DNA from 3 places in the Streptomyces sp. NPDC043867 genome. Region 1 is predicted to be linked to each of the others. Evidence: riboswitches for the same ligand, from Rfam matches in the RefSeq annotation. Region 1 holds a riboswitch; each other region holds the start of a gene.
The links. A riboswitch is a leader RNA that binds a small molecule or an ion and turns the genes downstream of it on or off. The one in region 1 is predicted to bind S-adenosylmethionine.
Positions count from the first base shown of each region.

Region 2: another riboswitch for S-adenosylmethionine. It lies ahead of thrC (threonine synthase); the one in region 1 lies ahead of AC069T_RS06515 (aminotransferase class V-fold PLP-dependent enzyme).
Region 3: another riboswitch for S-adenosylmethionine. It lies ahead of AC069T_RS02245 (glutathione S-transferase family protein); the one in region 1 lies ahead of AC069T_RS06515 (aminotransferase class V-fold PLP-dependent enzyme).

Region 1 is NZ_JBWKDS010000005.1:6,366-15,716, reverse strand. It holds gene AC069T_RS06545 (C40 family peptidase) at 1-794, opposite strand, end outside; gene AC069T_RS06540 (C40 family peptidase) at 1,031-2,071, opposite strand; gene AC069T_RS06535 (NYN domain-containing protein) at 2,421-3,770, opposite strand; gene AC069T_RS06530 (hypothetical protein) at 3,842-4,081, opposite strand; gene AC069T_RS06525 (rhomboid family intramembrane serine protease) at 4,237-4,968, shown strand; gene AC069T_RS06520 (Lrp/AsnC family transcriptional regulator) at 4,965-5,246, shown strand; gene AC069T_RS06515 (aminotransferase class V-fold PLP-dependent enzyme) at 5,304-6,665, opposite strand; SAM riboswitch class IV at 6,838-6,954, opposite strand; gene trpD (anthranilate phosphoribosyltransferase) at 7,039-8,103, opposite strand; gene qcrB (cytochrome bc1 complex cytochrome b subunit) at 8,261-9,351, opposite strand, start outside.
Region 2 is NZ_JBWKDS010000021.1:18,916-28,266, reverse strand. It holds gene otsB (trehalose-phosphatase) at 1-702, shown strand, start outside; gene AC069T_RS21355 (alpha,alpha-trehalose-phosphate synthase (UDP-forming)) at 917-2,320, opposite strand; gene AC069T_RS21350 (glucosyl-3-phosphoglycerate synthase) at 2,445-3,416, opposite strand; SAM riboswitch class I at 3,584-3,741, shown strand; gene thrC (threonine synthase) at 3,759-5,063, shown strand; gene AC069T_RS21340 (MoaD/ThiS family protein) at 5,060-5,338, shown strand; gene AC069T_RS21335 (cold-shock protein) at 5,762-5,965, shown strand; gene groL (chaperonin GroEL) at 6,380-8,005, shown strand; gene AC069T_RS21325 (NADH:flavin oxidoreductase) at 8,237-9,351, shown strand, end outside.
Region 3 is NZ_JBWKDS010000002.1:60,064-69,414, forward strand. It holds partial or broken gene AC069T_RS02235 (bifunctional o-acetylhomoserine/o-acetylserine sulfhydrylase) at 1-1,270, shown strand, start outside; gene metX (homoserine O-acetyltransferase MetX) at 1,267-2,475, shown strand; SAM riboswitch class IV at 2,532-2,675, shown strand; gene AC069T_RS02245 (glutathione S-transferase family protein) at 2,867-3,691, shown strand; gene AC069T_RS02250 (nuclear transport factor 2 family protein) at 3,747-4,148, opposite strand; gene AC069T_RS02255 (PadR family transcriptional regulator) at 4,233-4,796, shown strand; gene AC069T_RS02260 (type 1 glutamine amidotransferase domain-containing protein) at 4,926-5,621, shown strand; gene dhaK (dihydroxyacetone kinase subunit DhaK) at 5,836-6,828, shown strand; gene dhaL (dihydroxyacetone kinase subunit DhaL) at 6,901-7,500, shown strand; gene AC069T_RS02275 (PTS-dependent dihydroxyacetone kinase phosphotransferase subunit DhaM) at 7,493-7,903, shown strand; gene AC069T_RS02280 (glycoside hydrolase family 75 protein) at 8,020-8,757, opposite strand; gene AC069T_RS02285 (fibronectin type III domain-containing protein) at 9,128-9,351, shown strand, end outside.

The sequences.
Region 1 (9,351 bases):
GCCTGCGCGTACGACCACTGCATCAGGCCCGAACAGTCGAAGCCGCCGGGCCCGTTGGCGCCCCACACGTACGGGCGCCCGAGCGCGGAGCGCGCCGCTGCGACGGCGGCGGCCGCGCGGCCCGAGGAGGGCGCCGCACCCTCGAAGCCGGGCATGCCGGGGCGTCCGGAGCGGGAGGCCCGGTCGTAGGCCGCGCGTTCCGCGGACGGCAGCGAGTCGAGCAGCCGGCGTGCCTGGTTCAGCTTCCGCTCGACGTTCCTCTTGTGCCGGGCGACGGCCTTGCTGCTCCTGTCCAGCTCGGCGAGCTTGCCGCTCGCCTCGTCACGCCGCTGGGCGAGGTCGCGCATGGCCGTCCGGAGCCTTCTGAGTTCGCCCGCCTGGCGCACGCCGATGCGGTCGAGCACGGCGGCCTTGTCGAGGTAGTCGTCCGGGTCGTCGGAGAACAGCAGGGCGAGCGAGGGGTCCATGCCGCCGGAGCGGTACTGGGCTCCGGCCAGCGAACCGAGCGCGTCCCGCATGGTGTTGACGCGCTCCTGCTGGCGGGCGATCTCGTCCTGGGCCGTGGACACCTGCTCGCGCAGGGCGTCGGCACGCTCGTCGGCCTTGTTGTACGCCTCGGTGGCCTGCTCGGCCTGCTCGTACAGGCGGTCCACGGCGGACCGGGTGTCGTCCTCGGGCTCGGCGAGTGCCGGCACGGCGCCCAGGGCCGCGGCCGCGGCGGACAGCACACAGACGGCGGCGCTGGTCGCGCCCCGGTCGAACCCGGATGGTGCAACGCGACGATGGGACCCCACGGGTAGCCGCTCTCCCTCCGCTGACGGACCCCCGGAATAGGGGAAACGCGCCAGACAGTAGCCGTGCGACCACGCACCGGCCAACGACCGCGGCGGGCACACACCGTGACGCCCCGCCTCAGACGCAGGTCATCAGCGGGGCGCGGGGTCGGCGGGAGCCACACCGATTCGCCCGTTCGGGCGGTGTGGTGAGGGCTTTCCGGGACGGCCGACGGGGCCGGACCGGACAGAACGCGTCAGATGCGGACGCCGAACTGGAAGGGCATGTTGCCGATCGACTCGTAGCGCACGACCGTGCCGGTGCGCGGGGCGTGGAGCACCTGGCCGTTGCCGGCGTAGAGACCCACGTGGTGCTGGTCGCCGTAGAAGATGACCAGGTCGCCGATCTGGAGGTCGCTCTGCGAGTAGATGCGCGTACCGGCGTTGGCCTGGGCCTGCGAGGTGCGCGGTATGGAGACACCGGCCTGGGCGTAGGCCCACGAGGTGAGTCCCGAGCAGTCGAAGGAGCTGGGGCCGGTGGCGCCGTAGACGTACGGCGAACCGATCTTCGTCTGCGCGGCTGCGTACGCGGCGCCGGCCCGGCCGGAGGCGGGCTTGGCGGCGGAGTCGGTGTCGAGGGCGCTGCGCTCGCTGGTGCGGGTGGCGCGCGTCTGCTCCGCGTCGAGCGCGGCCTTCTCCTTGGCCGTCAGGGTGTTGAGGAGCTTCTGCGCCTCGGCGAGCTTGCCCTGGACTTCCTTCTTCTTCTTGCCGAGTTCGGTGCGGGTCTCGGCGAGGTCCTTGAGCTTGGTGGAGGCTTCCTGGCGCTGCTGGGCGAGCGAGCGCTGCTTCTCCTGGATCTTCTTCAGCGACTCGACCTGCTGGCCGCTCAACTGGTCGAGCGTGGACGCCTTGTCGAGGTAGTCGTCCGGGTCCGAGGAGAGGAAGAGCTGGAGGGAGGGGTCGATGCCGCCGGAGCGGTACTGGGCGGTGGCCAGCGAACCGAGGCCGTCGCGCAGGTCGTTGAGCTCTTCCTGGCCGCGGGCGACGTTGTCCTGCAGGGTGCCGATCTGCTTCTCGAGCTTGTCCTGCTTCTCCTTGGCCCCGTTGTACTTCTCGGTGGCCTTCTCGGCGTCTTCGTAAAGCTTGTCGACCTTGGACTTGACCTCGTCCTTGCTCGGCTTCTCGCTCGGCGCGGCGTTCGCGGCCTGCGAGCTGAGGGCAACTGCGGCGGCAGCAGCGGTGGTGAGCACGGTCACGCGAGTGCGGCTCGGCTGCTTGGGTCGACGGTGGGACGCCACGAAGGCGAGCTCCTTCTTCCTCCAGCCGCCTGCCGATGCGCCGACGGGCGGTGTCCCTCCACCGTCACTCCCAATGAGTGATCACCCGAGCGGAGGTTCGAGGCTGACCCTAGTGACCTTCTTGTGATCAGTTCAAATCCTCACAGGAAAAATCTCGGTCACCGAGTGCATTCTTTACCGACAACTCACGTGCAGTCATGCGCGTTTGACGCTACGTTGCGTTAGGGTTTCGCCAATTCGGGCATCTGGCCCAGACGTTACGCATGGTGCGTACGTTGCCTATGATCCGGTAAGCACGGAAAGACACCACCGCGGACTCGGCCCCGAAAGCGGTGTATTCCGCTCCGGTTCAGCCGCGCGAGAAACGCTTGAGGAGTACGACCGACGCCACCGGGCGAGCGCCGGCCTTGGCGATCCCGTCGGCCACCTCGCGGTCGGTCGACACGACGATGACCGGCCGCCCCACCGGCTCCGCGCGCACCAGCTGGCGGATCAGCTCGTCGGCGGTGACACCGGCCTTGGAGAACAGCACCCGCACCCCGCGGGGCGGCGCGAGCAGCACGGGCGCGGCCAGCTCGGCGCCGTCGAAGACACAGGTCACCTCGGCGCCGGTCTGCGCGGCGAGCTGCGAGAGCTGCCCGAGCAGCCGCAGCCGCTGCTTCTCCAGCGGCATCTGCGGATAGCCGGTCTTGGTGACGTTGTAGCCGTCGACGACCAGATGCGCCTGCGGCAGCGCGAGCAACTGGTCGAGGATCGCGGGGTCGTTCTCGGACAGCGCGCGGGCGGCGATGTCCTTCGGCGTCATCCGCCCCGGCTCGACGGCGTCGACGGTCTCGGCGGGCCGCTGGGACACCGGCGGCAGGGCGAGCTCGCGCCGCAGCCCCTGAGCGGCGTCCAGCACCGTGTCGAGCAGCAGCCGCACCCGCATGTCCTCCACGCTGCGGCCCTCGCGCGCGGCCCTGCGGGTGGCCTCCAGGGCCGCCTCGGCCTCCCCGAGCCGCGCCTTGAGCCGCCGGCTCTCGCTCTCCGCGGCCGACACCTGGGCCTGCGCCTCGGCGCGCGCGGTCTCCGTCTCGCTCTGGACCCTGCGCAGGGCCGCCTCACCGCGCTTGACGTCACTGAGGGCGCTGCGCAGCTTGCGGTGCAGCGATTCGGCTTCCTTCCTCGCCGCCTCCAGCTCCGTGCGCAGCCGCTCGGTCTCGGCCCTGGTCTGGCCGCGGGCCGCCGCCAGCTCCTCGCGCAGCCGCTCCAGCTCGGCCCGGTTCTCCTCGTCGGCGCGCTCGGCGTCCGCCCGCTGGGCCTCCTCGCCCGCGGCGGTCACCAGCTTCACCCAGCCCGTGGGGCGCAACACGTAGGCCGCGGCCCCCACGTCCAGCGGGTCCGCGGCCGGGGGCGGTGAGCCCGCGTCGAGGGCGCCGGTCAGTTCCGGCTGGGCCTCTCTCAGCTTCTCGGCGATGCGCTGTCTGAACAGCGGCTCCGTCTCCAGCGCCGCGGCCATGGCGTTGCCCGCGAACTTGGCCCGCCGGTTCGGAGCGAACCGCGCATACTGCCGCAGCTGGGCGGGGAGTTCGGCCATGGTCAGGCCGCCGAAGCCGTCGGAGACGATCTGCACGACCCGGCGGCGCACGCCGTCGGGCAGCGGACGGTCGAGCACCTCGGCGGTGCCGTCGTCCGGCTCCCCGCCCGTGGTCTCCACCATCCCTCACACCCCAATTTCTCGCGGGGCCCTCCCCCACTCTCGGCTTCGCTCGAGCGGGGGGACCCCCATCGTCAGGAGCCGGCGCCCGGCCTGTCCACGAGTTCCACCTGGTCCACCGCGTTGCACCAGCGGCACCGCACCGAGTCGATGGTCTCACTGACCACCTCCCGCTCCTCGACCTTCGGCTCACCGGCCAGGTCGAGGTGCACATACTCGACGACCTTCGAGGAGCGGGTCACGTCGAAACGCGTGAGGTTGCCGCAGAGCATGCAGCGCCACCGGGTCTCGGCGGTCGGCAGGGGAACCGTCATCGTGGCTGTTTCGCCTTCCCTCTAGTGTCCGTGATGCGCCAGCTTTCCTGGTGCGTGTGGCTCGTACCCTACGGCCTGGCGGGACTCCGACGCTCGGGCGTCCACGCGGCGAGGCGGTCTGCGCGGTCCGGTCCCGTTACGTCATGCTTTGCCGCATGACCGGAAAGTGGAGTGCGGCGGTCGGCGGGACGAGCCGGGGACGGTCGGCGCCGGTGACGTACGGACTGATCGGCCTCTGCTGCCTGGTCTTCGTCATCGGCCCCGCGGCGGGACTCAACCCCGCCTACGGCACCGGGGACGAGCTGCTCGCCGCCCAGCAGGCCTACTTCCGCCGCTGGGGCGTGGTGCCGGCCGAGCTTCTCGACGGTGTGCCCCGGGCCTGGCTCACCCCCGCGACGGCCCTGTTCATCCACGGCAGCTGGCTCCATCTCCTGGGCAACATGCTCTTCTTCTGCGTCTTCGGGGCGATGGCGGAGGAGCGCATGGGCCATGTCGAGTTCGCCCTCTTCTATCTGGGCTGCGGATATCTCGCCCTGCTCGGGTACGCGGTCGCCAACGCCGAGTCCACGCAGCCCCTCGTCGGTGCCTCGGGGGCGGTCTCCGCGGTCCTCGGCGCGTTCCTGTACCTGTTCCCCGGCGCCCGGGTGACCAGTCTCTTCCCGTTCCTCTTCTTCCTGCCGCTGCGCTTCCCGGCCTGGGTGGTGCTGCCCTTCTGGGCGGTCCTGCAGTGGCTGGCGGCGGGCCGCGACGACCAGGGCCCCGGGGTCGCCTACCTGGCCCACCTGCTGGGCTTCTTCGCCGGGTTCCTCCACGCCTGGGTGCGCTTCGGCCGTGCGACTAGAGTGAAAACCCCAGTGACGGCCCCCGAGGGAGAGAACCAGCCGTGATCACCGCGATCGTGCTCATCAAGACCAGCGTGGACCGGATCCCCGAGATCGCGGAGTCGATCGCGGCCCTCGACAGCGTCAGCGAGGTCTTCTCCGTCACCGGGACGTACGACCTGATCGCCATGGTCCGCGTCCAGGCGCACGACGACCTGGCCGACGTCATCCCCGGCCGGATCAGCAAGATCCCGGGTGTCGAGGGCACCGACACCCACGTCGCGTTCCGCACGTACTCCCAGCACGACCTGGAGGCGGCGTTCGCGATCGGCCTCGACTCCTGACCCGCCGGGACCGCACCGCGCCCACCGCCCCCGGGGCGCCGAGCCGTTCCTACGGCGTCAGACCGCCGGGACGCAACGCCCGTCCTCGGTCCGGTACTGCCACCGGGCGCCGTCCCGCACGAGTTCCCTCACGGCGCGGACGAAGCGCTCGACGTGCTCGTCCGGGGTGCCCGCGCCGAAGCTGACGCGGATGGCGTTCAGCGACTTCTCGCCGGGCGCGGCCTCCGGGGCGCCGCACTCCCCCTGGCTCTGCGGGTCGGTGCCCAGCAGGGTGCGCACCAGGGGGTGGGCGCAGAAGAGTCCGTCGCGCACCCCGATGCCGTACTCGGCGGACAGCGCGGCCGCGAAGTGCGAGCTGTTCCAGCCGTCGACGACGAACGAGATGACGCCGACGCGCGGGGCGTCGTCGCCGAAGAGCGACAGCACCCGCACCTCGGGCACCTCGGCGAGGCCCGCGCGGACCGTGTCGATGAGGTGCTGCTCGCGGGCCACCAGGGTGTCGAATCCGGCCTCGGTCAGCGCCTTGCAGGCCGACGCGATGGAGTGGACACCGATCACGTTCGGCGAGCCGGCCTCGTGCCGGGCCGCGCTCTCGTGCCACTCCACGTCGACCCCGCCGTCCGTGCGCCGCGACACCTTGCGGCTGGCGCCGCCGCCCGCGAGGTACGGCTCGGCCTCGGTCAGCCAGTCGGCGCGGCCGGCGAGGACGCCGGAGCCGAAGGGCGCGTAGAGCTTGTGTCCGGAGAAGGCGACCCAGTCGACGTCCAGGTCCTGCACGGACACCGGGTGGTGCGGGGCGAGCTGGGCCGCGTCGAGGACGATGCGCGCGCCGTGCGCGTGGGCGGCTGCGGCGAGCTCGCGCACCGGCCACAGCTCGCCGGTGACGTTCGAGGCACCGGTGACGCACACCAGGGCCGGCCCGTACGGGTCACGGCCGGCCAGCGCCCGCTCCAGCGTCGCGACGGCCTCGCCCGGGGTGCGCGGGGCGTTCAGGTACGTCACGCGGGCGTCCCGCCAGGGCAGCAGCGAGGCGTGGTGCTCGGTCTCGAAGACGAAGACCTGGCAGTCGGCCTGCAGAGCGGAGGCGAGCAGGTTGAGCGAGTCGGTGGTGGAGCGGGTGAAGACGACCTGGTCGCCGGCGCGGCAGTCGAGGAACTCGGCGACGGTCGTGCGGGCGTTCTCGAAGAGGTCGGTGGACAGCTGGGACAGGTATCCGGCGCCGCGGTGCACGCTGCCGTAGTACGGGGCGTACGCGGCGACGTCGTCCCACACCCGCTGCAGGGCGGGGGCGCTGGCCGCGTAGTCCAGCGCGGCGTACGTGACCTCGCCGCCGGTGACCAGCGGGACGGTGACATCCCGGCCCAGAACGGGCAGCGGGGCACAAAGGGACCGGTCGGCGGCAGTGGTGGGGACAGCCATGGCGAACTCCTGTGAGAAGCAGGCGGATTCGCTGTGCGGACGGCCCGCGAAGGGGGCGGCTCCGGCACAGGAAAAGGTGAAAAGGGTGTGCGGAGGCGGGGCGCTACGCCCTATCGCATTCGCTTGCTCACAGAAGGCTCCCTCGACGACCAGGACCCCTGGTGAGGCGAGGGGTCCGCGCTTGCCGCAGACCTCGCTGCCTACGGCCTGGTCTTCACCCGGGGCACCCCGCCACGGACGGAGGGTTGCCGGACAGCCGGCCGGGGCCTCATGGCTGTCGCTCATGACCTGGTACAGCATCTTGCCAGAAGATCGTCGGCGCGCAAGGCGCAGTCCAGAATCCGGACCGCGCCCCGCGCACCTCGCGTTCGGCTCAGGCGTGGCTGGCCGCGACCCACCGGTCGAGGGTCCGCTTGGCGGCCCCGGAGTCGATGGCCTCGGCCGCCTTCGCCATCCCCGCGCGGATCCGCTCCGCGAGCGGTCCGTCTCCCGGCTCCAGGGCGACCAGGGCCGCCGCCGAGTTCAGCAGCACCGCGTCCCGTACGGGCCCGGTCTCGCCGTTCAGCAGCCGCCGGGCGACATCCGCGTTGTACGACGCGTCGGCGCCCCGCAGAGCCTCCACGGGGACGAGCTCGAGGCCGACGTCACGCGGGTCGAAGCTCTCCTCGCGGACCTTTCCTTCGCGCACGACCCACACCCTCGACGTGGCCGTGGTGGTCAGCTCGTCGAGACCGTCGTCGCCGCGGAAGACCAGCGAGGAGTGGCCCCGCTCCGCGAAGACACCGGCGACGATGGGCGCCATCCTGAGGTCGGCCACGCCGACCGCCTGGGCCTTCACCCGCGCCGGGTTGGTCAGCGGGCCCAGGAAGTTGAAGGTGGTCCGGATCCCCAACTGCCCGCGCGCGGCGGCCACATGACGCAGCGCCGGATGGAACTTCACCGCGAAGCAGAAGGTGATCCCGGCCTCCTCGGCCACCTCGGCGACCCGCTTGGGCGTCAGCTCCAGATTGACGCCGAGCTTCTCCAGGACGTCCGAGGCGCCGGACGCGCTCGACGCCGCCCGGTTGCCGTGCTTGACCACCTTGGCACCCGTGCCGGCCACGACGATCGCGGACATCGTGGAGATGTTCACCGTCTTGGCGCCGTCACCGCCCGTACCGACGATGTCGACGGTCTCGCCGGGCACCTCGATCACGTTGGCGTGCTCGTACATCGTGCGGACGAGACCGGAGATCTCCTGGACCGTCTCGCCCTTCGCGCGCAGCGCGACCGCGAACCCGGCGATCTGCGCGTCCGTCGCCTCGCCGCGCATGATGCGGTCCATCGCCCAGGCCGTCTCGTCCGCGCTCTGGTCGCGGCCGTCGAGCAGGCCGTTCAGCACCTGGGGCCAGGAACGGCCCGCCGCGATGTCGCCTCCAGCGGGGGTCACAGCACTCATATGCCGCTCCTGGGTTCGTGAAAAGGGACGAGAAGACACGTGCACGACGTGTGACAGACAGGGTCCACCCTATCCAGGCCCGGGGACGGCAAAGAGCCCCGTCCATGCAATGGACGGGGCTCCAGCCGTGGCGATCAGCGCGTGACCGGGATGCGGATCAGTGGTGGCCGTGGCCGCTCGTGATCTCCTTGTACTCCTCGACCGTGGGCTTGGGGATCTGGTTCTCTTCCCCGTAGTACGCGTTGCTGAGCTTCGCGCGCAGCTTCTGCGTGCCCGTGACCTTGCGCTCGACACCGTTCTCGTCGACCGCGGGGCCGATCTCGGCCGGCTCGTACTGCTCGTGCGCGGTGAGCGTGTGCAGCGACTCCTGGCTGAGCGGCTCGTGCACCTCGACGAACTCACCGTGCGGCAGGCGCTTGATGATGCCCGACTCGCGGCCGTGCAGCACCTTGTCCCGGTCCCGGCGCTGGAGGCCGAGGCAGATCCGCTTGGTGACGATGAACGCGACGACCGGCGCCACGAAGAACGCGATGCGCACGAACCAGGTGATCGAGTTGATCGACATGTGGAAGTGGGTGGCGAAGAGGTCGTTGCCACCACCGATCAGCATGACGACGTACCAGGTGATCCAGGCGACACCCACGGCCGTACGGGTCGGGACGTTGCGCGGGCGGTCCAGGATGTGGTGCTCGCGCTTGTCGCCGGTGACCCAGGACTCGATGAACGGGTAGACCGCGATGACGACCAGCACCAGCGGGAAGATGATCAGCGGGACGAAGACACCCAGGACGAGGGTGTGGCCCCACAGGTTGATCTCCCAGCCCGGCATGGTGCGGATCAGGCCCTCGGAGAAGCCCATGTACCAGTCGGGCTGCGCGCCGGTCGACACCTGGTCCGGCCGGTACGGGCCCATGGACCAGATCGGGTTGATCGAGGCGATGGCCGCGATGACCGCGATGACGCCGAAGACCAGGAAGAAGAAGCCGCCCGCCTTGGCCATGTACACCGGCAGCAGCGGCATGCCGACGACGTTCTTCTCGGTCTTGCCCGGGCCGGCCCACTGCGTGTGCTTGTGGTAGAAGACCAGGATCAGGTGGGCGACCAGCAGGCCGAGCATGATGCCCGGCAGCAGCAGGACGTGGATCGAGTAGAACCGCGCGACGAAGTCGCCGCCCGGGAACTCGCCGCCGAAGAGGAAGAACGAGAGGTACGTGCCGACGATCGGCACGGACAGGATCGCGCCCTCCA
Region 2 (9,351 bases), on a different contig from region 1:
CAGGCCCGGGCCCACCCCGGCGCCGTCCCCGCCCTCGCGGCCCTCGCGCCCGAGGTGGCGTCGGTGGCGGTCGTCACCGGCCGCCCGGCGGGCGTCGCGGTCCGCCACGGCGGCTTCGCGGGCGTCCCCGGCCTGGAGCACCTGGTGGTCCTCGGGCACTACGGCGCCGAGCGCTGGGACGCGGTGAGCGGCACGGTCAGCGCGCCCGCGCCGCACCCCGGAGTGGCCGCCGTCCGGGCCGAACTGCCCGGCTTCCTGGACGAGATCGGCGCCTGGCAGGGCACCTGGATCGAGGAGAAGGGCCGCGCCGTCGCCGTGCACACGCGCCGCGCGGCGGACCCGCAGGCCGCCTTCGAGACCCTGCGCGGCCCCCTCGGGGAGCTCGCCGCCCGGCACGGCCTGATCGTCGAACCGGGCCGGATGGTCCTGGAGCTGCGGCCACCGGGCGTGGACAAGGGCGTCGCCCTCACGGAGTACGTGCGCGAGAGCGGCGCCGAGGCCGTCCTCTACGCCGGCGACGACCTGGGCGACCTGCCCGCGTTCGCCGCCGTCGACAAGCTCCGCTCCGACGGGGTGCCGGGCCTGCTCGTGTTCAGCGGCAACGCGGAGGTCGCCGAACTCGCCGAACGCGCCGACCTGGTCGTCGACGGCCCGGCCGGGGTCGTCCACCTCCTCACGACCCTGGCGAACCGACTCACTTGAACGCACACCGGCACCGGTTCCGGTGTCGGTACGGGTACCGGTACCCGTACCGACACCGGAGGGGGGGGGGGGGGGGGGGGGGGGGGGGGGGGGGGGGGGGGGGGGGGGGGGGGGGGGGGGGGGGGGGGGGGGAGGGGGGGGGGCAAGAGCGAACCCCCCCCCCCCCCCCCCCCCCCCCCCCCCCCCCCCCCCCCCCCCCCCCCCCCACGCCGGGTCAGGCCTGGAGGGCGTGCAACTGGTCCAGGAACCACCGGGCCGGCGGCAGCGCGGTCGCCGCGGCGGCCAGCCGCTTCGAGCGCGTGGCGCGCTCGTCGGCCGGCATCGTCAGCGCCTCGTGCAGCGCGCGTGCGGTGCCCACCACGTCGTACGGGTTCACCGTGATCGCGTCCTCGCCGAGCTCCTCGTGCGCCCCCGCCTCCCGGGAGAGCACCAGGACGCACCCACCGTCGGAGACGACCGGCACCTCCTTGGCCACCAGGTTCATACCGTCCCGGATCGGGTTGACCAGCGCCACGTCCGCCAGCCGGTACGCGGCCAGGGAGCGGGCGAAGTCGTCCTGGACGTGCAGCACGACCGGGGTCCAGCCGGGCGTCCCGTACCGCGAGTTGATCGTGTCGGCGACGCGCTGCACCTCGGCCGTGTAGTCCCGGTAGACGGCCAGGTCCTGGCGGGACGGGTAGGCGAAGGCGACGTGCACCACCCGCTCGCGCCACTCGGGGCGCTCCTCCAGCAGCTGCTCGTACGCCCGCAGGCCCCGCACGATGTTCTTCGACAGCTCGGTGCGGTCGACCCGTACGACCGTCCGGCGCGGGCCGCCCTCGGGGGACGTGCCGATCTGCTCCCGCAGCGCCGCCATCCGGTCGTCGACGTCCGCCTCGTGCGAGCGCGCGCGCAGGAAGTCCGCGTCCGCGCCCAGGCCGTGCACCCCGACCCGGGTGCCGCCGAGACCGCCGGCCAGGTCCTCGCAGCACGCGGTGAACGCGTCCGCCCAGCGACGGGTGAGGAAGCCCAGCCGGTCCGCGCCGAGCATCCCGCGCAGCACCTGCTGCGCGATGTCGTCGGGCAGCATCCGGAAGTAGTCGACCGGCGCCCACGGCGTGTGCGAGAAGTGCCCGATGCGCAGGTCGGGCCGCAGCTCACGGAGCATCCCGGGCACCAGCGTCAGGTGGTAGTCCTGCACGAGGACCGAGGCCCCCGTCGCCGCCGCCGAGGCCAGCGCGTCGGCGAAGGCCCGGTTGTACGTCTCGTACGACGCCCACTGGCGCCGGAACTCCGCGTCGAAGGCCGGCTCGAGCGGGGTCTGGTACAGCATGTGGTGGACGAACCACAGCACCGAGTTCGCGATGCCGTTGTACGCGTCCGTGTGCACCTGGGCGTCGATGTCGAGCATCCGCACGCCGTCCTCGCCGACGCCCCGCCGCACCGCCTCGCGGTCCCCGTCGCCGAGGGCCGCGCACACCCACAGGGCGCCCGCGTCCGGCCCGATCGCCGACAGTCCCGAGACCAGCCCGCCCCCGCCGCGCCGGGCGTGGAGCGAGCCGTCCTCGCGCAGCTCGTAGGAGACCGGGCCGCGGTTGGACGCGACAAGGATCTGGTGGTCACCGTGCGTGGAAGCCATAGACCTCAACCTAGCCCGGCTCGGAAACGCTCAAACGTACGGGCGGGCACCGCCTCGCCCTCGGCCGCCGGAGCACGTCATCCGGCGGCACTCGGCGGCACGCGGCGGTACCCGGTGTCCGGGCTCAGGCCACTCTGCGTGAGCGGTACTCGGCCAGCTCCGCCATCGGGGGCCGCTCCTGCGTGTCCACGGAGTGGGTGCGCGGCACGAAGCCGTCCTCGCCCCGCTCGAACTGGGTGAGGGCCGGGCGGACGAGGTGCCCGCGGGCGAGCCGGAGCTGGGCGGTGCGGTAGATCGCCGCCGCCATCCGGCCGAGTGCCTGCCCGTCCTGGTGGCGGTGCCTGCGCACCCCGACGTCGACCTGGGCGAGCGCGTCGAGACCCACCAGGTGCAGCGCGTCCACCAGCATGCCCAGCTCCACCCCGTACCCGACGGGGAACGGCAGCCGCTCCAGCAGGGACCGGCGCGCCGCGTACTCGCCGCCCAGCGGCTGGACGAAGCCCGCGAGCTGCGGCCAGTGCATGTTCAGGAGCGGACGCGCCATGAGCTCGGTCACCCGGCCGCCCTGGCCCGCGGCGGTTCTGCCGGAGGCGGACCCGTCGGACACGGTCAGCGGCCGGTCGTACATGGCCTTGACGAGGGCCACGCCCGGGTCGGTGAGCAGCGGGCCCACGATCCCCGTGACGAAGTCGGAGGAGAACTCGCGCAGGTCCGCGTCGACGAAGCAGACGATGTCCCCGCTCGTCACCAGCAGGGACCGCCACAGGACCTCGCCCTTGCCGGGGACGGGCGGGAGCCGCGGCAGGATGTCGTCCCGGTGCACCACGCGGGCGCCCGCCGCGGCGGCCACCTCGGAGGTGCGGTCGGACGAGCCCGAGTCGACGACGACGATCTCGTCGACGAGCGGGACCCGCAGCATCAGGTCGCGGCGGACGGCCGCGACTATCGCGCCGACGGTCTCCTCCTCGTTCAGGGCGGGCAGCACGACGCTGACCGTCGACCCCGTGGCGCGTTTGGCGGCCGTCAGCTGGTGGAGCGGACGGTCGGTCACGGACCAGGAGCGGGTGCTCAGCCAGCGCTCGACTTCTTCCAGCACGGTCCGGGCTCCTCACTGTCCGACCACACGCCCCGCCGGGGTGTGATCCATCTCGCGGTTCGGACGACTATCTCAACTGTCCTGGCCTTCGGTTACAGTCTTGAACAACGCGGATGACCATCGCATGTCCTGGCTCGGTCCCCGCGTCGCGACCAACAACTGAACACCGCTCATCCAGAGGGGCAGAGGGATACGGCCCGTTGAAGCCCCGGCAACCCTCCAGCCGGTCTCGTCCTGATCATCGCCGATCAGCGTCGCGAGGCTCCCGGCTAGGGAAGGTGCCAAATCCGTCTCACGGCGAAGTGCGCCGTGAGGAAGATGAGGAGAAAGGGCCTCGCCTCCATGGCTGCGCAGACAGTTGCAAGCACCACCGATTCTTCCACCGCCGCGGACTCCGTCGATCTCGGCCCCGCCGCGGCCCTCTCCTGCCGCGAATGCGGACACCGCGTGCCGCTCGGCCCGGTCTTCGCCTGCGAGGAGTGTTTCGGCCCGCTGGAGATCGCCTACGACTTCTCGGCGTACGACACCGAGGAACTCCGCAAGCGCATCGAAGCGGGCCCCGCGAACATCTGGCGCTACGCGCCGCTGCTGCCCGTCCCCGCGGACGTCGCCGACAAGCCGAACATCAACCCGGGCTGGACCAAGCTCGTGCGGGCCGACAACCTCGCGCGCGAACTGGGCGTCGACCCCGGCAAGCTCTTCGTCAAGGACGACTCGGGCAACCCGACGCACTCCTTCAAGGACCGCGTCGTCGCGCAGGCCCTGGAGGCCGCCCGCGCCTTCGGCTTCACCACGCTCTCCTGCTCCTCCACCGGCAACCTGGCGGGTGCCGTCGGCGCCGCCGCCGCCCGCGCCGGCTTCCGCTCCTGCGTGTTCATCCCGCACGACCTGGAGCAGGGCAAGATCGTCATGGCCGCGATCTACGGCGGCGAGCTCGTCGGCATCGAGGGCAACTACGACGACGTCAACCGCTTCTGCTCCGAGCTCATCGGCGACCCGGCAGGCGAGGGCTGGGGCTTCGTCAACGTCAACCTGCGGCCGTACTACGCGGAGGGCTCGAAGACCCTCGCGTACGAGATCTGCGAGCAGCTCGGCTGGCGGCTGCCGGACCAGCTGGTCGTGCCGATCGCCTCGGGCTCCCAGCTCACGAAGATCGACAAGGGGCTGCAGGAGCTGATCAGGCTCGGCCTCGTCGAGGACCGGCCGTACAGGATCTTCGGCGCCCAGGCCGAGGGCTGCTCGCCGGTGTCCGTGGCCTACAAGGCGGGACACGACGTCGTACGGCCGCAGAAGCCGAACACGATCGCCAAGTCCCTCGCCATCGGCAACCCGGCCGACGGGCCGTACGTCCTCGACATCGCGCGCCGGACCGGCGGTGCGGTGGAGGATGTCGACGACGAGCAGGTCGTCGACGCGATCAAGCTGCTGGCGCGGACGGAGGGCATCTTCGCCGAGACGGCGGGCGGCGTGACCGTGGGGGTCACGAAGAAGCTGATCGAGAGCGGCGTCCTGGACCCGACCCTGACGACGGTCGTCCTCAACACCGGTGACGGCCTCAAGACCCTCGACGCGGTGGCCGGCACCGGTCTGACCGCGACCATCCGCCCGAACCTGGACTCCTTCCGAGAGGCTGGCCTCGCATCATGAGCGTCAACGTTCGCATCCCCACCATCCTGCGCACCTACACGGGTGGCAAGGCCGAGGTCCCGGCGGAGGGCGCGACCCTCGCCGAGGTCATCTCGGACCTGGAGAAGAACCACACGGGCATCGCCGCGCGCGTCCTGGACGACCAGGGCAAGCTGCGCCGCTTCGTCAACGTGTACGTGGACGACGACGACGTGCGTTTCGAGCAGGGCCTCCAGACGGCGACGCCGGACGGCGCGGGCGTCTCGATCATCCCGGCCGTGGCCGGCGGCTGCTGACAACCAGGCTTCGAAAACCGGCTGTTCCCCCGGATTGCCCTCTCCGCAAGAGAAACGGAGGGGGCAATTCTGCATGGTTGAGCACGGTACAGTTGGGGAAGCTGCCGCGCTTTCCATGCCGGGCGCATATGAACGTTGATCCGGTGTCGGACAAGAAGCAGCCAATGTGCCCGGCTATTTCAAGCCTTTCATGGCGCTTACGTGGCCCGACTTGCCCTGAACGTGTGCGAGTCCTCCACATATTGCCGATCATGCGTGCCCGGATTTCTCGTCCGACTGACCTGTTGCAGACGGCAGTTGGACAGATACATTCAGCCGCGGTCGACGCGTTCCGGCGCACACCCCCAACCGTTGGGGGGTGAGGTCTGACCCGGATCCGCGAAGTGCGGATCTGTGCAAGGGCCAGTAATAGGGGAGTTAGGCATGGCTCAGGGCACCGTCAAGTGGTTCAACGCGGAGAAGGGGTACGGCTTCATCGCGGTCGACGGTGGTGCGGACGTCTTCGTGCACTACAGCGCGATTCAGATGGACGGCTACCGCACCCTTGAAGAGGGTCAGCGAGTGGAGTTCGAGATCTCGCAGGGCCAGAAGGGTCCGCAGGCGGACATGGTCAAACTCGCCGTCTGATCTCGGCGCGATCGGCCACCGACGCACGTATTCACTCACGTCGAGGGGCCCGTATCCCATCAGGGGTACGGGCCCCTCGGGCGTTCCCCGGCCCGGCCGGGGCGAGGTCCGCGGCGGGGCCTGCGGGAGGCCGGGACGGGTGCCGCGGCGGGGCGTGCGGGCGCGTGGGAGTGCTTCCGTCGGGGTCCGCGCGCCCCCTGGAAGGGGCTCACTGCGGGGGAGCGTCTTGCACTCTCGGGGGTCGAGTGCTAATCATTGGCGTTAGCACTCTGAAGGTGAGAGTGACAACGAAGGACCGGGTCGGCGAGGCCCGCAGGCCATGTGGGGCAAGGAACCACGAGGCAGGCAGGCCGTCCGTCGCGGGCGCCAGCGCGGTCCGGAGCAATCCACCCCAGTCCGGGAGGACCACTTCACATGGCCAAGATCATCGCGTTCGACGAGGAGGCACGGCGCGGTCTCGAGCGCGGGATGAACCAGCTCGCCGACGCCGTCAAGGTCACCCTTGGTCCCAAGGGTCGCAACGTCGTCCTCGAGAAGAAGTGGGGCGCCCCCACGATCACCAACGATGGTGTTTCCATCGCCAAGGAGATCGAGCTCGAGGACCCGTACGAAAAGATCGGCGCCGAGCTGGTCAAGGAAGTCGCGAAGAAGACGGACGACGTGGCCGGTGACGGCACGACGACCGCGACCGTCCTGGCCCAGGCGCTGGTCCGCGAGGGCCTGCGCAACGTCGCCGCCGGCGCCAACCCGATGGCTCTGAAGCGCGGTATCGAGAAGGCCGTCGAGGCCGTCTCCGGTGCCCTGCTGGAGCAGGCGAAGGATGTCGAGACCAAGGAGCAGATCGCTTCGACGGCCTCCATCTCCGCCGCCGACACCCAGATCGGCGAGCTCATCGCCGAGGCGATGGACAAGGTCGGCAAGGAAGGCGTCATCACGGTCGAGGAGTCCCAGACCTTCGGTCTGGAGCTCGAGCTCACCGAGGGCATGCGCTTCGACAAGGGCTACATCTCGGCGTACTTCGCCACCGACATGGAGCGTATGGAGGCCGTCCTCGACGACCCGTACATCCTGATCGCCAACTCGAAGATCAGCAACGTCAAGGACCTGCTGCCGCTCCTCGAGAAGGTCATGCAGTCGGGCAAGCCGCTGCTGATCATCGCCGAGGACGTCGAGGGCGAGGCCCTGTCGACCCTGGTCGTCAACAAGATCCGTGGCACCTTCAAGTCCGTCGCCGTCAAGGCCCCGGGCTTCGGTGACCGCCGCAAGGCCATGCTCGGCGACATCGCCATCCTCACGGGCGGCGAGGTCATCTCCGAGGAGGTCGGCCTCAAGCTGGAGAACGCGGGCATCGACCTGCTCGGCCGTGCCCGCAAGGTCGTCATCACCAAGGACGAGACCACGATCGTCGACGGCGCCGGCTCCGCCGACCAGGTCGCCGGCCGGGTCAACCAGATCCGCGCCGAGATCGAGAACTCCGACTCGGACTACGACCGCGAGAAGCTCCAGGAGCGTCTGGCGAAGCTGGCCGGCGGCGTGGCCGTCATCAAGGCCGGTGCCGCCACCGAGGTCGAGCTCAAGGAGCGCAAGCACCGCATCGAGGACGCCGTTCGCAACGCGAAGGCGGCCGTCGAGGAGGGCATCGTCGCCGGTGGTGGCGTGGCCCTGCTGCAGGCCTCCTCGGTCTTCGAGAAGCTGGAGCTGACGGGTGACGAGGCGACCGGCGCGAACGCCGTGAAGCTCGCCCTGGAGGCCCCGCTCAAGCAGATCGCCGTCAACGGCGGTCTCGAGGGCGGCGTCATCGTCGAGAAGGTCCGCAACCTGCCCGTCGGCCACGGCCTGAACGCCGCGACCGGTGAGTACGTGGACATGATCGCCGAGGGCATCATCGACCCGGCGAAGGTCACGCGCTCTGCCCTGCAGAACGCCGCGTCCATCGCCGCGCTGTTCCTCACCACCGAGGCCGTCATCGCCGACAAGCCCGAGAAGGCCGCCGCAGGCGGCGCCCCGGGTGGCATGCCGGGCGGTGACATGGACTTCTGATCCTCGCGGATCAGGCTCGTCCTTTCCGAGGGCGGCACCCCTTTTACGGGGGTGCCGCCCTCGGGCGTTTTCGGGGTCGGAGGCCGTTCCGTGGCCGGGATCACACCGAGGTGGGCCAGGGACCCGGAATGCCATGACGGGCGGGGCCGTTACCGGGAGGGTGGGTCGATGCACGTGCACATACCCACCGGAATGCCCCCGTCCTGACCTGCCGTCCAGAGGAGCCCCCACGTGAGCGCCGATTCCGCGTCCCGCGCAGCCGAGATCCTGTCCCGTCCCGTGTCCCTGAACGGTCTGACCGTCCCGAACCGGATCGTGATGGCACCGATGACCCGGCAGTTCTCGCCGGGCGGCGTCCCGGGGGAGGACGTGGTGGGCTACTACTCCCGGCGCGCCGCCGCGGGCGTGGGCCTCATCGTGACCGAGGGCACGTACGTCGGCCACGAGTCCGCGGGTCAGAGCGACAGCGTGCCGCGGTTCCACGGCGAGGAGCAGCTGGCCGGCTGGACGAAGGTCGCCGACGCCGTGCACGCGGCGGGCGGCACGATCGTGCCGCAGCTGTGGCACATCGGCATGGTGCGCCGGGCCGGTGAGCCGCCGTTCGCGGACGCCCCGCCGATGGGTCCCTCCGGCATCCACGCCGAGGGCGCCGAGCCCAAGGGCCGGGCCATGACCCAGCAGGACATCGACGACGTCGTCGAGGCGTTCGCGAAGGCCGCCGCGGAGGCGGAGCGCATCGGCTTCGACGGCGTGGAACTCCACGGCGCCCACGGTTACCTGCTCGACCAGTTCCTGTGGGCCGGCACCAACCGGCGCACCGACGCGTACGGCGGGGACCCGGTGGCCCGCGCGAAGTTCTCCGCGGAGATCGTGGCCGCGGTCCGCGCCGCCGTCTCGCCCGAGTTCCCGGTCCTCTTCCGCTACTCGCAGTGGAAGCAGCAGGACTACGACGCCCGGCTCGCCGAGACCCCGGAGGAGCTGGAGGCGATCCTCGCCCCGCTCGCGGCGGCCGGAGTCGACGCCTTCCACGCCTCCACGCGCCGCTACTGGGTGCCCGAGTTCGACGGCTCCGACCTCAACCTCGCCGGCTGGACGAAGAAGCTCACCGGCAGGCCCGCCATCACCGTCGGCTCGGTCGGCCTGGACGGCGAGTTCCTCAAGGCCTTCCAGGGCGAGGGCTCCTCCGTCCGGGGCATCGACGACCTGCTCGACCGGCTGGAGCGCGACGAGTTCGACCTCGTCGCGATCGGCCGCGCGCTGCTCCAGGACCCGGAGTGGGCGGCGAAGGTCCTGGCCGGCCGCTTCGACGAGCTGAAGGCGTACGACGCGGCGGCGCTGGGCACCCT
Region 3 (9,351 bases), on a different contig from region 1:
AGCAGGTCCACGCCGGTGCCGTGCCGGACCCGACGACCGGGGCGCGGGCGGTGCCGATCTACCAGACCAGCTCGTTCGTCTTCCGCGACACCCGGCACGCCGCGGACCTGTTCTCGCTCGCCGAGCCCGGCAACATCTACACGCGCATCCACAACCCCACGCAGGACGTCTTCGAGCAGCGCATCGCCGCGCTGGAGGGCGGGGTCGCCGCCGTGGCCCTCGCCTCCGGGCAGGCCGCCGAGACCTGGCGATCCTGACGCTGGCGGGCGCCGGTGACCACATCGTCTCCAGTACGTCCCTCTACGGCGGCACCTACAACCTGTTCCGCCACACCCTGCCGAAGTTCGGCGTCGAGGTGTCCTTCGTCGACGACCCGGACGACGCCGAGGCCTGGCGGGCGGCGATCCGGCCGACCACCAAGGCGCTGTTCGCCGAGACGCTCGGCAATCCGCGCGGCAACGTCCTCGACGTCCGGGCGGTCGCGGACGTCGCCCACGAGGCCGGTGTCCCGCTGATCGTGGACAACACGGTGCCGACCCCGTACCTGCTGCGGCCGATCGAGCACGGAGCCGACATCGTCGTGCACTCGGCCACCAAGTTCCTCGGCGGGCACGGCACCACGATCGCCGGTGTCGTCGTGGACGGCGGCACCTTCGACTTCGGTGCGCACGCCGAGCGCTTCCCCGACTTCACCGAGCCGGACCCCAGCTACCACGGGCTGCGGTACTGGCCCGCGCTCGGTCCGGGCGCCTTCGCGATCAAGCTGCGGGTGCAGCTGCTGCGCGACCTCGGGCCCGCGCTGTCGCCGCACTCCGCCTTCCTGCTGCTCCAGGGAGTGGAGACGCTCAGCCTGCGCATCGAGCGGCACTCCGCCAACGCCCAGGCCCTGGCCGAATGGCTGGAGCAGCGCGACGAGGTCGCGGCCGTCCACTATCCGGGGCTCGAGTCCAACCGGTGGTACGAGGCCGGGCAGCGCTACCTTCCCCGGGGCGCGGGCGCGGTGCTGGCGTTCGAGCTGCGGGACGGTGTCGAGGCAGGGAAGCGGTTCGTGGACGCGGTCGAGCTGTTCAGCCATCTCGCCAACATCGGTGACGTACGCAGCCTGATCATCCACCCGGCGTCCACGACGCACAGCCAGCTCGACGAGGACGGCCTGGCGGCGACCGGGACCTCGCCGGGGCTGGTGCGCCTGTCGGTCGGCATCGAGAACCTCGCCGATCTCAAGGCGGACCTGGAGGCCGGCTTCCGCGCCGCGAAGGGCGCGTCCTGAACACCGTGCCGGCGACCTCCCGGGTCCCCCTCCCGCCGGCCTCCGGGGCGTGGCGGGAGGGGGACCCGGCCGGACGGCGCCAGTGGCACGTCCGCGGGAAGCCGCTGTCCCTGGAGGCGGGCGGTGAACTGCAGGGTGTGCGGCTGGCGTTCGAGACCTGGGGGCGGCTAGCGCCGGACGGGTCCAACGCCGTGCTGGTGCTGCACGCGCTCACCGGCGACAGTCACGTCGCCGGACCCGCCGGGAGGGGGCATCCCACTCCGGGCTGGTGGGACGGGTTGGTGGGACCGGGCCGGGCACTCGACACGGACCGCTGGTTCGTCGTCGCCCCGAACGTGCTGGGCGGCTGCCAGGGCAGCACGGGACCGTCCTCCCGGCGTCCCGGCGGACGGTGCTGGGGCGGCGATTTCCCGTTTCTGACACAGCGTGACCAGGTGGCGGCGGAGGCCGGCTTGGCCGACGCGCTCGGCATCGGCCGGTGGGTGCTGGTGGTGGGCGGGTCGATGGGCGGGATGCGTGCCCTGGAGTGGGCCGTGTCGTACCCGGAGCGCACGGACTCGCTGCTGCTGCTGGCGACGACCGCCGCGGCGAGCGCCGAGCAGATCGCCTGGGCCTCGGCGCAGGTCCACGCGATCCGCGCCGACCCCCACTGGCGCGGCGGCGACTACCACGACGCCGGGCCCGGCCGCGGACCGCACGCGGGACTCGGCCTGGCCCGGCGCCTCGCCCATGTCACCTATCGCAGCGAGCCGGAGCTGCGGACCCGCTTCGGCCGCGGGTACCAGGGCACGGAGGAGCCCTGGAACGGTGGCCGGTACCAGGTCGAGTCGTACCTGGATCATCATGCCGCCAAGCTGGTGCGCCGCTTCGACGCGGGCAGCTATGTCGCGCTGGCGGAGGCCATGAACAGCCACGACATCGGGCGGGGCCGCGGGGGTGTCCGGGCGGCGCTGAGCCGCGTCACGGCCCGGACCCTGGTGGCCGCGGTCGACGCCGACCGGCTCTATCCTCCCTACCAGCAGGCGGAGTTGGCGGCCGGGATCGGCACGGCGGACCGTCTCCGTACGGTCGTCTCCCCGTACGGCCACGACGGCTTCCTCATCGAGGTGGAGCAAGTGGCCGCGCTGGTGCGGGAACTGCTCGGACAGGTTCCGGCCCGCGTCCCTCCCCCGGCACTCGGACGGGCCGCCCCGACCACGTCGTGAGACGTCGCGCAGGCCTTCTTGACGCTCTCACGGAGCGCGACGACACTGACGGGGACGGTCACGATTGTCAGCGCCCCGCGTGCAGGCTCCCTGCTCGTACGGTCATCGGCCCCGGCCCGCTGGCAGGCAACCCTTCCACCGCGACGGGGTGCCCCGGGTGACGACCGGGTTCCGCCGGTGCGGCGGGACAAGCGTGGTCTCGCATCTCGCGAGCCCCGAGCGTGGACCGGTGGGAATGCCCAGGAACGGTTTGACGAGGCGCCTGCACATCGATCTGTCGCGTGTCTCCAGCGCCTACTAGCCCGACGATCCGGACCGGCACGAGAGCGCAGTCACTCCGTTTCGTCGCGGCGCCCACCGGGCGGCCGGACTTCCTCACCCGTGGAGAGTCATGCCCGAGACCATGTCGCACGCCTTCAGCACGAGCACACCCTGCGCCACGTCCGACGCCGGACGTCCCGACGGCACCCCCGGCCCGGTTCCCGGTTCCCGCGTCACGGGGTCGCCGACCGGCCCGCGCCGCCTCCACAGCCGTATCGGCGTCGGCCTGGCAGGCGGCTTCTACCCGGCACCGCACCGCTACCGGCTGTACCTGTGCACCGACTGTCCCCGTTCGCTGCGCGTCTCGATCACGCTGGAGCTGCTGGGCCTCGGGGACTTCGTCGCCACCACGCCCCTGGCGCACACCGGTGACACCGGCGAGGTGTCCGACGGGTTCGCGGCCCTGCGCCGGGCCTACGAGGCGACCTGGCACCACTACGAGGGCCCGCTCACCGCGCCGGCCCTCTGCGACGGCTGGACCGGACGCGTCGTGAGCAACCACACGCCCGACATCCTGCGCGACCTCGCGGGTCTGGCGGTCCGCACCGGCACCGGGCTTCCCGCACTCCGCCCGCCGGCCCGCGCCGCGGACATCGACGCCCTGAGCGAACTCCTGGACGCCGACGTCGTACCGGCCGCCGCGCCGCACAGGCGGTCCGCCGCACTCGGGCGGCTGAACCGGCGGCTGGCCTCGGCGCCCTACGCCTCGGGCCGCGACCTGACCGCCGCGGACGTGGACCTCTGGGTCGCCCTCGTCCACCTCGAGGACCCGGACGCGCTCGCCCCGTACGGACACCTCCAGGACTACGTACGACGGCTGGCCGCGCTCCCGGCGTTCCGCGGACGGACGAGCCGCGCCGGTGCCGTGCAACCCCGGGTTGCACGACCGAGGTAGGCCGTGGCGGCGAAGGCCCCGCCTGTGCCGCTCCCCATCCGTCCGCTGTCCGCCGCTATCCGTCCGCGCGCTCGACCGCTTCCCGCGAGATCTGCTCGAACTGCGCGGCCATAGCCTCCTGGAGCGCCCGGGCCGCCGACAGCGGGCGGACCATCACCGTGAGGTCGTCGATCCTGCCGTCCTCGTCGAGGTGCAGGAAGTCGCAGCCCTCGATCTCCCTGTCGCCCACCTTCGCCCGGAAGATCAGCGCGTGGTCGCCGCCGTCGGCGCCGGCGATCTCCCGGACGTAGTAGAAGTCCGTGAAGACACGGGAGACGCCGCGCACGATGGCCGCGGTGATCGCCCGGCCGGTGTACGGCTTGAAGACGACAGGGCTGGTGAACACGACGTCCTCGGCCAGCAGCGCCTCGATCGCGGCGTGGTCGTTCGCCTCCACCGCCTTGCGGAACGGATGCATCGCGCCCACCTTACATAGTCAACTAATTGATTAGGTGTGGAAGAGATTACTCACGGAGTCGGGTGGACATCTAGCCTTGGGCGCATGGCATTGCGCAACGCGGTCCTGGCCGCGCTTCTCGAGGGCGAGGCGTCGGGGTACGACCTGGCCAAGGGGTTCGACGCGGCGATCGCCAACTTCTGGATGGCGACTCCCCAGCAGCTGTACCGGGAACTCGACCGCATGGCGGGCGAGGGGCTCATCGCGGCCCGGCTGGTGCGGCAGGAGCGCAGACCCGACAAGCGGATGTTCTCGCTCACCGACGCGGGCCGCCGCGCGCTGCGCGACTTCACGGCCGCCCCGCCGAAACCCACGGCCATCCGCGACGAGCTCCTGGTCAAGGTCCACGCCGTCGACGAGGGCGACCTCGATGCCGTGCGCGCGGCGATCACCGAGCGGCTGGAGTGGGCGCGCGCGAAACTGGCCCGCTACGACCGGCTGTGCGCCCGCCTCCTCGACGGCCGCACCGAGGAGGAGTACCTGTCCGGCGCCGAGCGGATCGGCCCGTACCTCACGCTGACACGGGGCCGCGCGTTCGAGCGGGAGAACATCACGTGGGCGGAGTGGTCCCTGCGCATCCTGGAACGACGGGCCGCCGTGCGCGGCTGATCCCCGGCCCGGCCCCGGGGCCCACCACGCGGGGGGGGCGGCGTATTCCCTCCGACGCATCGGATGTCCTATGGCTCCGAGTGACGTGCCTATTGGTCACCTATGGCCCCGTGCGTCTACGTTCGTCGTATGTCGAAGATTCTTTTTGTGATGACCGGCGCCGACCACTGGACGCTCGCGGACGGCAGCAAGCACCCGACCGGCTTCTGGGCCGAGGAAGCGGTCGCCCCGTACGAGGCGTTCACGGCCGCGGGCCACGAGATCGTGGTCGCCACGCCCGGCGGTGCCGTACCGACCGTGGACCGGGCGAGCCTCGCGCCCGAGGTGAACGGCGGCCAGGAGGGCGCCGACCGGGTCGACGGAGTCCTGGCGTCGATCAGCGAGTTCCGGCAGCCGATCCGGCTGGAGGACGTACGGCTCGACGACTACGCCGCCGTCTACTACCCCGGGGGCCACGGTCCGATGGAGGACCTCGCGGTCGACACCGTCTCCGGCCGGCTCCTCGTCGACGCCCTGGCATCGGGCAGGCCCCTCGGTGTGGTCTGCCACGCCCCGGCCGCGCTGCTCGCCGCGCGGCAGGAGGACGGCGCCAACGCCTTCGCGGGGTACCGCCTGACCGGGTTCACCAACGCGGAGGAAACCCAGGCCGGCTTCGCCGACAAGGCGAAGTGGCTGCTCCAGGACCGGCTCGTCGAGGCGGGCGCGGACTTCCAGGAGGGTGAGCCGTGGGCCCCGCACGTGGTGGTCGACCGCAACCTGGTCACCGGCCAGAACCCGTCCTCCTCCGCTCCGCTCGCCGCCGAGCTGCTGAAGAAGCTGGCCTGAGCGTCCCGAGCCGCGACCCCGCGCCCCGGCGGACCGGGACCGCGCCGCCCTTCCGGGGCGCCGGTACCCCGGCCCGCCGGGGCGTTTTTCGTACGTCACCGGCCCGCCGTCCGCCCCGCGCAGGCCCGTCTGATCCACCCGGAGACCCGCAGCACGTGACCACCGCCTCCGGAACGCCGATACTGCAAGAGGCGGATCTCATCAGGAGGTACCCATGAAGATGCTCATCAACGTGGCGGAGACAGTGGTCGCGGACGCCCTGCGGGGCATGGCGGCCGCCCATCCGGAGCTTACGGTCGACGTCGAGAACCGGCTGGTCGTCCGGCGCGACGCCCCGGTGGCCGGACAGGTCGGGCTCATCTCCGGTGGTGGTTCCGGGCACGAACCGCTGCACGGCGGATTCGTGGGTCCCGGCATGCTGTCGGCAGCCTGTCCGGGCGAGGTCTTCACCTCCCCGGTGCCGGACCAGATGGCACGGGCCGCGGCCGCGGTGGACAGTGGCGCGGGCGTGCTGTTCATCGTGAAGAACTACACGGGTGACGTGCTCAACTTCGACATGGCGGCGGAGCTCGCCGAGGACGAGGGCATCCGGGTCGCCAAGGTCCTCGTGAACGACGACGTCGCCGTCACCGACAGTCTGTACACGGCGGGCCGGCGCGGCACCGGCGCGACGCTGTTCGTGGAGAAGATCGCCGGGGCGGCCGCCGAGGAGGGCGCGCCGCTGGAGCGGGTCGAGGCGCTCGCCCGGCAGGTCAACGAGAACTCCCGCAGTTTCGGGGTGGCGCTCTCCGCGTGCACCACTCCGGCCAAGGGCAGCCCCACCTTCGACCTGCCGCCCGGGGAGCTGGAGCTGGGCGTCGGCATCCACGGCGAGCCCGGCCGGGAGCGGCGCGCGATGATGACCTCGCGGGAGATCGCCGACTTCACGCTGCACGCGATCCTCGAGGACCTCGACCCGCGTGATCCGGTCCTGGTCCTGGTCAACGGCATGGGAGCGACTCCACTGCTGGAGTTGTACGGGTTCAACGCCGAGGTGCAGCGGGTGCTGACCGAGCGCGGTGTCGCCGTGGCGCGCACACTCGTCGGCAACTACGTCACCTCGCTGGACATGGCGGGCGCCTCGGTGACCTTGTGCCAGGTGGACGAGGAGCTGCTGCGGCTGTGGGACGCCCCGGTGGAGACCCCGGGCCTGCGCTGGGGCAGGTGAATCCCCCCGACGTCCGGTCCCGACGTCCGGTCCCGACGTCCGGTCAACGTTCGTACCACGCAAGGAGATTCCGTGCTCGACGCCGACTTCTTCCGACGTTGGATGGCGGCGACCGCCGCGTCCGTGGACCGCGAGGCCGAACGGCTCACCGCGCTGGACTCACCCATCGGCGACGCCGACCACGGCAGCAACCTCCAGCGTGGTTTCACCGCCGTGGTGGCCACGCTGGACAAGGACGCGCCGGACACGCCGGGTGCCGTCCTGACGCTCGCCGGCCGGCAGCTGATCTCGACGGTGGGCGGCGCGTCGGGGCCGCTGTACGGCACCCTGCTGCGCCGTACGGGCAAGGCCCTCGGGGAGGCTCCCGAGGTCAGCGGGGAGCAGTTCGCGCAGGCACTGCGCGAGGGCGTGGACGCGGTGATGGCGCTGGGCGGGGCCGCGCCCGGCGACAAGACCATGATCGACGCGCTGGTGCCCGCCGTGGACGCGCTCGGCCAGTCGTTCGCGGCGGCCCGTACCGCGGCCGAGGAAGGTGCCGTGGCGACGACTCCGCTGCAGGCGCGCAAGGGCCGTGCCAGCTATCTGGGCGAGCGCAGCATCGGGCACCAGGACCCGGGTGCGACGTCCGCGTCCTTGCTGATCGCGGCTCTCGTGGAGGCGTCCGGTGAGTGACGGCAAGCTGGTCGGGATCGTGCTCGTGTCGCACAGTGCAGCCGTCGCCGCCTCGGTCGCCGAGCTGGCGTCGGGGCTGTCGGGCGGCGGCGCGACGGCTCCGGTGGCGCCCGCGGGCGGCACCGTGGACGGCGGCCTGGGGACGAGTGCGGAGCTGATCTCCGCCGCGGCCGCCTCCGTGGACCGGGGCGCCGGGGTCGCCGTCCTCATGGACCTCGGCAGTGCGGTCCTCACCGTGAAGGCGCTCCTCGCGGAGGGTGACGAGCTGCCCGAGAACACGCGGCTGGTCGACGCGCCCTTCGTGGAGGGTGCGGTCGCCGCGGTCGTGACGGCTTCGGCGGGCGCGGACCTCGCGGCCGTGGAGGCCGCCGCGGCAGAGGCGTACGCGTACCGGAAGGAGTGACACGGCGGTACGGGGCGTGCGTGCGCCGCGTACCGCGAGCCCTTGCCCCTGGCGGGCGGGGGCTCGTTCGTGTCCGGGGGCGGGCCGGACACGAACGCGACCGGTCGGGCGGGTGCTCAGTTCCGGTTCTCGGCGAGGAACTTCCGCGCCAGCGTCCTGCCCCGGGCCGCCGTGGCCCGGTGGTCCTCGATCGGGGACCCGCCGGAGTTCTCGAACACGATGTACGTGACACCGGAGGGCACACCGCCGCCGCGCGGGTCGGTCCGGATGCCGAGGCCCCGGGCGGCCGCGTACGACGCCTCGCCGATGATGTCGCGCGGTCCGACGTCGCCGACGACCGCGTACTGGACGCGGCCGCGGTGGATGACGGCGGCGACGGACCCTCCGGTGATGCCGTGGTCGCGGTGGTTCCACACGGGACCGGGGGACGGCACGACGATGTACGGCAGGGTCTCGGCGCTCAAGTAGCGTCCGTCGGACTGCTGAAAGGCCGTCATGGACGAGAAGAGCGGGTCGGTGCGCCGGTTGCAGCGGGGGCCCGGCCTGCCGTCGCAGTCGATGTCGAGGTCCGCCTTGAAGAACACGGCCCCGCGGCCGCCGCACACGGGGATGTCGGCGGGGGCGTCGTCGTCGCTGCGGTAGCGGCCGGAGGAGACCGGAGCGCAGTGGCGGACCGCGGCGAGCAGGTCGGCCGCGCTGACGTCTCCTTCGCGCCCCCGGGGTCGTTCCGCTTCACGCACCGGGGGCCGTTGCGTTCCGGCGGAGGGGGCGGGGGGCGGCGGTTTCGCGGGCAGCGTGGTGGGGGCGAGCAGGGCGGCGCCGGCCACGGCCAACGTCAGCGACTGGACACGCACGATGAGGAACCCTCTCCTGGGCGACACTGACGGGCACTCAACCAAATCTGGGCCGGGTCGCGCAGGCCGTCCACCGGTGAGCGTCCGGATGGCGCACGGCCTCGGTCCGGCCCAGGCCACGGCCGGTGCACCGGCGTTGTCGCGGGGGGGGGGGGGGGGGGGGGGGGGGGGGGGGGTTCTCCCCCCCCCCCCCCCCCCCCCGCCGTCCTGGGCGCGGCACCGGCGACGACAGCGGTCCGCGCCGGTGGGCGTGAACTCCCTCGGAAGGAGCGCGAGTTCAGGCCGCGTCAGGAATCGGCACACGGAGCACCCGCCGGACGTGGCGACCGGCTCCTCTTCCCGGCCCACCCCTTGATGTGTTCGCGCCGGCATGGCATACAGGTACAGACCAATCCGGTCGAGGGAAGGCGGGGCCGTGCGACGCGCTCGGACATCGGTGATCTGCGGCTCGCTGCTCCTGGTGGCGTCCTGCGGCTGGGGCGGCGGCCAGGACGACGGGCGGAGCGGCCGGCTGCCGTCGGCCCCGGTGGGCGTCACCGCCGCGGCCGGCAGCGCGACCAGCGTGCACGTGATGTGGAACCTCGCCACCGGCGA